DNA from 2 places in the Actinosynnema sp. NPDC091369 genome. Region 1 is predicted to be linked to the other one. Evidence: riboswitches for the same ligand, from Rfam matches in the RefSeq annotation. Region 1 holds a riboswitch; the other holds the start of a gene.

Region 1 (4,819 bases):
GGTGTGTCCGCATCGTGATCCGAAGCGGCCGGGCGGTTGCGCACAGAGCCCGCTTGGCGGGTAGCGTCGAAACTGTACGTGGGGGATCCTCGTTAGGTAGCGGGGACGCCAGAATTTCAGCGCGCTGAGGGAGGCGAGACCCGATGAGCGAGATGCGCGTCGTCGGCGTGCGGGTGGAGTTGCCCGCCAACCAGCCGATCCTGCTGCTGCGCGAAACCGAGGGCGAACGGTACCTGCCGATCTGGATCGGATCGGTCGAGGCCACGGCGATCGCGTTGGAGCAGCAAGGTGTCCGTCCTGCCCGGCCGTTGACGCACGACCTGCTCAAGGACGTCATCGGAGCCCTCGGTCGGCAGCTGGAGCAGGTGCGGATCACCGACCTGCAGGAGGGCACGTACTTCGCGGAGCTCGTCTTCGACGGCGACATCCGCGTCTCGGCGCGGCCGAGCGACTCGGTGGCGCTGGCCCTGCGGATCGGCGTGCCGATCCACGCGGAGGAGTCCGTGCTGGCCGAGGCCGGTTTGATCATCCCGGACGAGCAGGAGGACGAGGTCGAGAAGTTCCGCGAGTTCCTCGACTCGGTCTCGCCGGAGGACTTCCGCGGGGCGGACACGTAGGCCGATCTGCGCCCGAGGTGGCCGGCCCTTGCGGTCATCGGTAGTTGCGGTGAGCTGCGCTGGGAAGACCCAAGACCGAGAGATCACAAGCGTCCTCGCCGGACGGGCAGATCAGCAGGATGACCCCGACCACCTCCGGGATCTCCTGTTTCGTCGTGGGTCGGGTTCCGTGTCATCCCACCGACCTCCCTCCGGGCTACCACACGCGTCAAGGGGGCGACATCAGTAAGCGCCGCGGGCATTGCTGGACTTCGCCCCCCTTGACACGTGCGGTAGGGCAAGGCCAGGTCGGCGGGACGACACGAACCCCTCCCATGGGAAGGGCAAACCCAACGCGGCCGACCGCGCCCGACCCGTCCGCACCCCGGTTGCGACTCGCGACCCCCGACCCACCTCGCTGGACGTCTTTGCTGCACAAGTAGGGCTTCGTGTCATCCCGCCGACCTGGCGCAGCCCTACCGCACGTGTCAAGGGGGGCGTGGTCCACTGCGGGCTACGGCGTCTACTGATGTCGCCCCCCTGACGCGTGTGGTAGCCCTTCGGGAGGTCGGTGGGACGACACGAAACCCGGACCCACGACGAAACAGGGGCCATCAGCGGGGGTTGGGGTCATCCTGCTGATCTGCCCGTCCGGCGAGGACGCTTTTGGGCTCTTGGACCCCAAATCGCCCCGCGGGGGTACACCAACCCACCCCAAGTACCGACGAGTCGGGTGCTTGACAACGACACCCCTACCCGAACCCGCCCACGAAGGGCGCACCCCCGGCCCCACACCGTGAACGGCCCTTCGCGAGCGTGCGCGGTGCGTTGTGGATCAACCCCGCGTGCCACCATCAGGCGTCACACCCCTGAATTACACAACGTCAACGTTGATCGGCTAAACGATCACTAAACGTCACCCGAATGGCTTACGACGGGCGACTCTCTCAACCTCTACCTCACGTTGAGGTCAGACACGTCCCGCGCGTCGCGTTGACCTGCCCCCTAGCCGGTCTTACCGTCGAACTCAGGTGAATTGCCACGGTGTGATTCGGGCACCGCGGCGGCTTCACGTTGGTCGCCGGTCGTCGTGACCGGACCGAGGGGAGGCAGGCGTGGTCGAGGAAGCGCCCATCCGGGCCGGATCCGGCGAACAGGGTGAGCTGTTCCCGGACTCCTCGCTGCCGGACGAACTGGTCGGGTACCGCGGCCCCGCCGCGTGCCAGATCGCGGGCATCACCTACCGCCAGCTGGACTACTGGGCGCGCACGGGGTTGGTCAACCCCACGATAAGGAGTGCGCACGGCTCGGGCAGCCAACGGCTCTACTCGTTCAAGGACATCCTGGTCCTCAAGGTCGTGAAGAGACTGCTGGACACCGGCGTCTCGTTGCAGAACATCCGGGTCGCCGTGGACCACCTGCGCCGCCGCGGCGTGCAGGACCTGGCCCGCATCACGCTGTTCAGCGACGGCACCACCGTCTACGAGTGCACGTCGCCGGAAGAGGTGGTCGACCTGCTCCAGGGCGGCCAGGGGGTGTTCGGCATCGCGGTCTCCGGAGCGATGCGGGAGATCAGCGGCACGATCCACGACTTCCCCGCCGAACGGGCGGACGGGGCCGAGATCGTGGAGCCGTCCGACGACGAGCTGTCCCGTCGCCGTCGGACGAGGGCCATCGGCTGACCGGGTGGGTCGACCGGCGCGCACTGAGATCCACGTCGCGCCGGCGGTACCGTTCACCCCTCCGACGGGTACGATTCCGCGCGTAGTCGCTTTATCCCGTGCGGGAGAGTCCGAGCCCGTCTCGGCGCCGAAGGAGCAAATCCTCCCCGGAACCTCTCAGGCGCAAGGACCGTGCGGGTGAGACGCCTCTGGAAAGCGGGTCGGGCACGACCGACCGACCCCGCCGACGGTGCAAGCCCGACAGCCGGGTGAAGCTCTCAGGCGCCCGAGACCGGGCAGAAGACAGAGGGGGAGGGCAACGGCAGAAGTCTGTCCGGAGCCCTGGAGGCCAGCACCGATGACGCAGGACCGCATCCCCCTCGCCGCACTCGAGCACGGCACCCCGTTCGCCGACCGGCACGTGGGCCCGCGGCCCGCCGAGCTGGCCCGCATCCTCGACGTGATCGGTGTCGGCTCGCTGGAGGAACTGGCGCAGCACGCCGTCCCCGAGTCGATCCGCGAGCGCGACCTGGTGCTGGACCTGCCCGCGCCCGCCACCGAGACCGAGGCGCTGGCCGAGCTGCGCGCCCTCGCCGCGCGCAACCGCCCGATGACGCAGATGATCGGGCTCGGCTACTACGGCACGACCACCCCGCCGGTGATCCGCCGCAACGTGCTGGAGAGCCCCGCCTGGTACACGGCGTACACGCCGTACCAGCCGGAGATCTCCCAGGGCCGCCTCGAAGCGCTGCTGAACTTCCAGACGATGGTCGCCGACCTGACCGGTCTGCCGCTGGCCAACGCCTCGATGCTGGACGAGTCCACGGCCGCCGCCGAGGCGATGACGCTGGTCCGCCGCGCGGGCCGGGCCAAGTCGAACAAGTTCGTGGTGGACGCCGACACGCTGCCGCAGACGCTGGCCGTCATCGAGACGCGCGCCGAGCCGCTGGGCATCGAGATCGTCACCGCCGACCTGTCGCAGGGCATCGAGGGGCTCGGCCTGGGCGGCGACTTCTTCGGCGTGCTGCTGTCCTACCCCGGCGCGTCCGGCGTGGTGCGCGACCACGCGTCGGTGATCGAGGAGATCCACAAGGCGGGCGCGCAGGCGGTGGTCGCCGCGGACCTGCTGGCGCTGACGCTGCTGCGCCCGCCCGGCGAGATCGGCGCGGACGTCGTCATCGGCACCACGCAGCGCTTCGGCGTGCCGATCGGGTTCGGCGGGCCGCACGCCGGCTACATGGCCGTGCGCCAGGGCCTGGAGCGGCAGTTGCCCGGCCGGCTGGTCGGCGTGTCCGTGGACGCGGACGGCTCGCTCGCCTACCGCCTCGCGTTGCAGACCCGCGAGCAGCACATCCGCCGGGAGAAGGCCACCAGCAACATCTGCACCGCGCAGGTCCTGCTCGCGGTGATGGCCTCGATGTACGCGGTGTACCACGGTCCGGAGGGCCTGAAGGCGATCGCGACCCGGGCGCACCGGATGGCGACCGTGCTGGCCGCCGGCCTGCTGGAGGGCGGCGTCGAGATCGTGCACGGCGAGTTCTTCGACACCGTGCGGGCCCGCGTCGAGGGCCGTGCCGCCGCCGTCGTGTCGGCCGCGCGCGACCTGGGCGTGAACCTGTGGCAGGTGGACGCGGACGTGGTGTCCATCGCGTGCGACGAGACGACCACGCGCGAGCACCTGGAACTGGTGTGGAAGGCGTTCGGGGTGACCGTCTCCGACGTGGACGGCCTGGACGCCGACACCGCCGACGGCATCCCCGCCGACCTGCGCCGCACCAGCGACTACCTGACCCACCCGGTGTTCCACGCGCACCGCTCCGAGACCGCGCTGCTGCGCTACCTGCGGTCGTTGTCGGACAAGGACGTGGCGCTGGACCGCAGCATGATCCCGCTGGGCTCGTGCACGATGAAGCTCAACGCCACGGCCGAGATGGAGCCCGTGACGTGGCCGGAGTTCGCCGACCTGCACCCGTTCGCGCCCGCGTCGGACGCCGAGGGGCTGCTGACCATCGTCGGTGACCTGGAGCGGTGGCTGGCCGAGGTCACCGGGTACGACGCGGTGTCGTTGCAGCCGAACGCGGGCAGCCAGGGCGAGTTCGCGGGCCTGCTCGCGATCCGCGCCTACCACCGGGCCAACGGCGACGACCACCGCGACGTGTGCCTGATCCCGTCCAGCGCGCACGGCACCAACGCCGCGTCCGCCGTGATGGCCGGCATGCGGGTCGTGGTCGTCAAGTGCGACGACCACGGCAACGTGGATGTCGAGCACCTGCGCTCCACGATCGACGCGCACCGCGACTCGCTCGCCGCGATCATGATCACCTACCCGTCGACGCACGGCGTGTACGAGGACACCGTGCGCGAGGTGTGCGGGCTGGTGCACGACGCCGGCGGCCAGGTCTACGTGGACGGCGCGAACCTCAACGCGCTGATCGGGCTGGCGCAGTACGGCAAGTTCGGGTCGGACGTGTCGCACCTGAACCTGCACAAGACGTTCTGCATCCCGCACGGCGGCGGTGGTCCGGGCGTCGGCCCGATCGGCGTGCGGTCGCACCTGGCGCC
Region 2 (4,819 bases), on a different contig from region 1:
CGCGGGTGGCCAGCGCCGGCGTGCCCACGCGCAGGCCCGAGGTCACCATCGGCGGACGCGGGTCGTTCGGCACCGCGTTGCGGTTGACCGTGATGCCGACCTCGTGCAGCCGGTCCTCGGCCTGCTTGCCGTCCAGTTCGGACGCCACGAGGTCCACCAGCACCAGGTGCACGTCCGTGCCGCCGGTGAGCACCTTCACACCCGCCGCGGCGGCGTCGGGCTGCGACAGCCGGTCGGCGAGGATCTTCGCGCCCTCGACCGTGCGCCGCTGCCGGTCGGCGAACTCGGGCGACGCGGCGTGCTTGAACGCCACCGCCTTGCCCGCGATCACGTGCTCCAGCGGGCCGCCCTGCTGACCCGGGAACACCGCCGAGTTGATCTTCTTGGCCAGGTCGGCCTCGTTGGTCAGGATCACGCCGCCGCGCGGGCCGCCGAGCGTCTTGTGCGTGGTCGTCGTCACGACGTGCGCGTGCGGCACCGGGCTCGGGTGCAGGCCCGCCGCCACGAGACCGGCGAAGTGCGCCATGTCCACCATCAGGTACGCGTCCACCGAGTCGGCGATCCGGCGGAACTCGGCGAAGTCGAGCTGCCGCGGGTACGCCGACCAGCCGGCCACGATCAGCTTCGGCCGGTGCTCGGTCGCGAGCCGCTCCACCTCGGCCATGTCGACCCGGCCGTCCTCCGCCGACACGTGGTAGGGCACCACGTTGTAGAGCTTGCCGGAGAAGTTGATCCGCATGCCGTGGGTCAGGTGGCCGCCGTGCGCGAGGTCCAGGCCCAGGATCGTGTCGCCGGGCTGGAGCAGGGCGAACATCGCGCACGCGTTGGCCTGCGCGCCCGAGTGCGGCTGCACGTTCGCGAAACCCGCGCCGAACAGCGCCTTCACCCGCTCGATCGCCAGCCGCTCGATCACGTCGACGTTCTCGCAGCCGCCGTAGTAGCGGCGGCCCGGGTAGCCCTCGGCGTACTTGTTCGTCAGCACCGAGCCCTGCGCCTGGAGCACCGACACCGGCGTGAAGTTCTCCGAGGCGATCATCTCCAGCGTGCTCTGCTGCCGGTGCAGCTCGGCGGCGACGGCGTCCGCGACCTCCGGGTCGAACTCCGCGAGGGAGGTGTTGAAGTGCTCGGACATGTGTGGGGTCTCCCTTACGAGGTGCGCTTGTAGAAGGGCAGTGCGACGACTTCGACCGGCTCGTGCCTGCCCCGGACGTCGACGGACAGCTGCGTGCCGGGCTCGGTGTGGCCGACCGTGACGTAGGCCATGGCCACCGAGTACCCGAGGGTCGGCGACAGCGCGCCGCTGGTCACCTCGCCGATGGGGGCGCCCGAGGCGTCCAGCACCGGGTAGCCGTGCCGGGGGGCGCGGCGCGAGGCGGTCTTGAGGCCGACCAGGACCTGCTCCACGCCCTGCTCGGCGACGGCGGCCAGGGCGTCGCGGCCGACGAAGTCGCCCGGCTTGTCCAGCTTCACCACCCGGCCGAGGTTCGCGTGGAACGGCGTGCGGTCGCGGCCGAGCTCGTTGCCGTACAGGGGCATGCCCGCCTCCAGCCGCAGCGTGTCGCGGCAGCCCAGGCCCGCGGGCTTGAGGTCGTGCGGCGCGCCCGCCTCCAGCAGCGCCTGCCACACGTGCGCGGCGTCGTCCGGCGCGACGAACAGCTCGAAGCCGTCCTCGCCGGTGTAGCCGGTGCGGGCGAGCAGCACCGGCTTGCCCGCGACCTCGGTCGGGTACGAGGCGTAGTACTTCACCGCGCCCAGGTCGGTGGGCGTGAGGCCGGCCAGGATCGCGGTGGCCTTCGGACCCTGCACGGCGAGCAGCGCGTAGTCGGTGGACCGGTCCTCGACGGTGGTGTCGAAGCCCTTGGCCCGCTCGACCAGCGCCTCGTGCACGACGGCGGCGTTCGAGGCGTTCGCGACGACGAGGTACTCCTCGTCACCCGTGCGGTAGACGATCAGGTCGTCGATCACGCCGCCGTCGGCCTCGCAGACCATCGTGTAGCGGGCGCGGCCGACGCCGATCGCGGACGCGTGGCCGACCAGGGCGTGGTCCAGCGCGGCGCCGGCCTCCGGGCCGGTGAGCACGATCTCACCCATGTGGGTCAGGTCGAACAGGCCCGCCGACGTGCGCACCGCGTGGTGCTCGGCCAGCTCGCTGTCGTAGCGCAGCGGCATCCGCCAGCCCGCGAAGTCGGTGAACATGGCGCCCAGCGCCTCGTGCTCGGCGTGCAGGGGCGTGCGGCGGCTTTCCATCAGGCGGGTCCTCCCTGGGTGCGGACATGCCGAGGCGCCGACCGGTCGGGTCGGCGGGCGGGCACGTCCGAGAGATTCACGAGCGAAAGGATGACACGGCCCATCGGAGACTCCTCGTCGAGTGAGCCTCCCCCTCTGCCATGAGCCTGAGAGCTTCGCCACCGGGTGAGGGCGGCTTGCACCGTGGGCGAGGCGCACCGGGTGCGCCTGCTTTCCAGAGTTGCCTTCGTCGGGCGGTACCTGTGCCTGAGAGATTCCGGGGAGGAGTTGCTCCTTCGGCGCCCCGGTCGGGGACTCTCCCGCTCGACATCGACGGCCGTGTTCAGTTGGTACCGCCAGACGCTAGGGGTGGCCGGCGGGCGGGGTCAACCCCGGTCACAGGCTCTTCTCGGCCCGGACGCTCTCGACCACCCTGCGCTCGGCGTAGAACGACACGAACGGGATCGTGCCCGCGAGCAGCACCAGCACCGTGCCCTTGATCGACCACCGGGCCTTGAGCGCGAGGTCGACGGTGAGCACCAGGTACACCGCGTACAGGAAGCCGTGCACCGGGCCGACGACCTGCATCATGCCCTCGGTGCCGCCCGCGTACTTGGCGATCATGGCGACCACGAGCAGCAGCAGGCCGACACCGACCACGTAAGCCATGAACCGGAACCTGGTCAACGCGCCGCTCATCGCCCTACCTTCGCCTCACCGCTGGTCCCGCGCGTGCAGTTCGGCGAGCATGCGGTTGTAGGCCGCCAGCTCGTCGTCCTCGTCGTCGTGCGCGGGTGCTCTGACGGGCTCAACGGTAACGACCGGCCGCGACGGCACGGCCACCGGCTCCGGCGCGGCCTCGTCGGCGGCCCCGGTCGCCGCGGCGGCGGCCTCGGCCTTGCGGCGGGCGTCCAGCCTGCGGATGCGCCAGACCATGAACGCGGGGAAGAGGCCGAACAGCGGCCACTGGAAGACGTACCCGAGGTTCTGGAAGGTGCCACCGGCCTCGGAGAACCGCTCCCACTGCCAGTACGCCAGGCCGCAGCACACGACCAGCGACACCAGGCAGACGGCCGCGATCGCGAGCCGTCGGGGGGTGATGAGGCCGCGCACGCCTCAAGAGTACTTCGTGCGTCGCACAGGGCTGGGGCTCCCCGCGCAGGAGCCCGCCCCTCAAGGTGAGGGCTCCCCATCGCTGGAGGAGCCCGCCCCGACTCGTCGGACCTAGGCCACGCCGTCCCGGCGTTGCCTCTGCAACCTGGCCACGCACCAGGCCGCCGCGCTACCCCGACGCAGGTGCTGGAGCACCGTCATCGGGCCGAGGCGACGACCGAGGTCGGAGGGCGTGAGCCCGGCCGCCCGGTAGTCCAGAGCGCGCTGGTCCAGCGGGCTGATGCCCGCGTCCCACCACTGCTCCGCCTCGGAGAGGTCACCCACCAGCTGCCAGTAGCTGGCGGCGGCCGCGAGCAGGGCGTCGGGCACCTCGGGCGCCCGCTTCCGCATCGCCGCCACGTACGCCGGATCCGCGGACTCGACCTTCACCAGGCCGCGGGGACCGCCATTCGCCCGCTGCACCGGGATCCCCGGCGCGGACGGCGGGGCTTCCGCGAGCCACGCGTCCTTGATCCGGTTCACCTCCTGCAGCTCGGCGTCGTCCGAGCGCTCAGCCGCCCACTGCCGCAACAGCTCGTCGACTCCGGAGTCCTCGACCATTCTGCCTCCTCATCGGTCGAAGATCAGCCAATGCGACGCACCGTATTAGCGGGTACCGACAACCGCTAGACCCCGGTTTGTCTAAAACCCTGTTACCAGGGCGTTATAGCCCTCATTCCACCCGTACGGTGCAACGACGAGGGCGCATAGTCACCGATCGTGACCGCATTGAGCGGAGTTCGAGGGGACGCGGCGAGCGGGTCAGGCGAAGAGGCTGCGCACGAAGGTGATGATCGACTCCGCCCCGGACTGGAGCCACCCGAGCGCGGTCCGCACCGCTTCGGCGGACTCGTTCGGCCGGGTGATCAGGAGGAACAGCACCAGCGCGACCGCCGCCAGCGTCACCACCTTCTTGACGTTCACTGATCGGTCTCCGTCCGTGTCACCGGGTGGGGCGGCCGAGCGCCGCCCCGGTCGTGTCAACGGCCATGGTCCCCCATTCACCCGGATGATGACGATCGAACCCGCCGCCATCCCTCGACCGGTCGTGCGATCGCCACGCAACCACGCCTGGAACAGCCTGATCGTCACCCGAACGGACGATCAAGGGGACCTGCGGTCCCGCCGATCACCAAGGTACGGGCACTCGCCCACCCCCCTGGCACGGACACCGAGGTAGCGACACATCGTCTTCCCTTCACCGCCCATCACCTGATTGCGCCGAGGCACGCACCGAGCGTGACAAAGGTCGATGGCGGCTGCCACTCAATTCCGGTCCCCCTTCAGGTGATTTCCCGCGCCCTTTTCCGGGTCGCCCCGGCGGCCGATCGGGCCCGGGTCAGGCGATCACCCCGGCCCGCCGCAGCCCGGCCAGCTCGTCCTCGTCCAGCCCCAGCTCGCCCAGCACGTCGGCCGTGTGCTCGCCCACCGCGGGCGGCGG

What was found. Region 1 has a riboswitch for glycine ahead of gcvP (aminomethyl-transferring glycine dehydrogenase). Riboswitches for the same ligand answer to the same signal wherever they lie in the genome.
Region 2: another riboswitch for glycine. It lies ahead of gcvT (glycine cleavage system aminomethyltransferase GcvT); the one in region 1 lies ahead of gcvP (aminomethyl-transferring glycine dehydrogenase).

The regions. Positions count from the first base shown of each region.
Region 1 is NZ_JBIVUG010000010.1:60,305-65,123, forward strand. Features, by position in the region: gene ftsR (transcriptional regulator FtsR) at 1-18, shown strand, start outside; gene ACIQMJ_RS30455 (bifunctional nuclease family protein) at 144-617, shown strand; gene ACIQMJ_RS30460 (MerR family transcriptional regulator) at 1,712-2,278, shown strand; glycine riboswitch at 2,370-2,460, shown strand; gene gcvP (aminomethyl-transferring glycine dehydrogenase) at 2,616-4,819, shown strand, end outside.
Region 2 is NZ_JBIVUG010000003.1:814,921-819,739, reverse strand. Features, by position in the region: gene glyA (serine hydroxymethyltransferase) at 1-1,132, opposite strand, end outside; gene gcvT (glycine cleavage system aminomethyltransferase GcvT) at 1,147-2,247, opposite strand; glycine riboswitch at 2,376-2,470, opposite strand; glycine riboswitch at 2,472-2,559, opposite strand; gene ACIQMJ_RS16470 (DUF3817 domain-containing protein) at 2,623-2,925, opposite strand; gene ACIQMJ_RS16465 (hypothetical protein) at 2,941-3,339, opposite strand; gene ACIQMJ_RS16460 (helix-turn-helix transcriptional regulator) at 3,451-3,939, opposite strand; gene ACIQMJ_RS16455 (hypothetical protein) at 4,141-4,302, opposite strand; gene ACIQMJ_RS16450 (CaiB/BaiF CoA transferase family protein) at 4,718-4,819, opposite strand, start outside.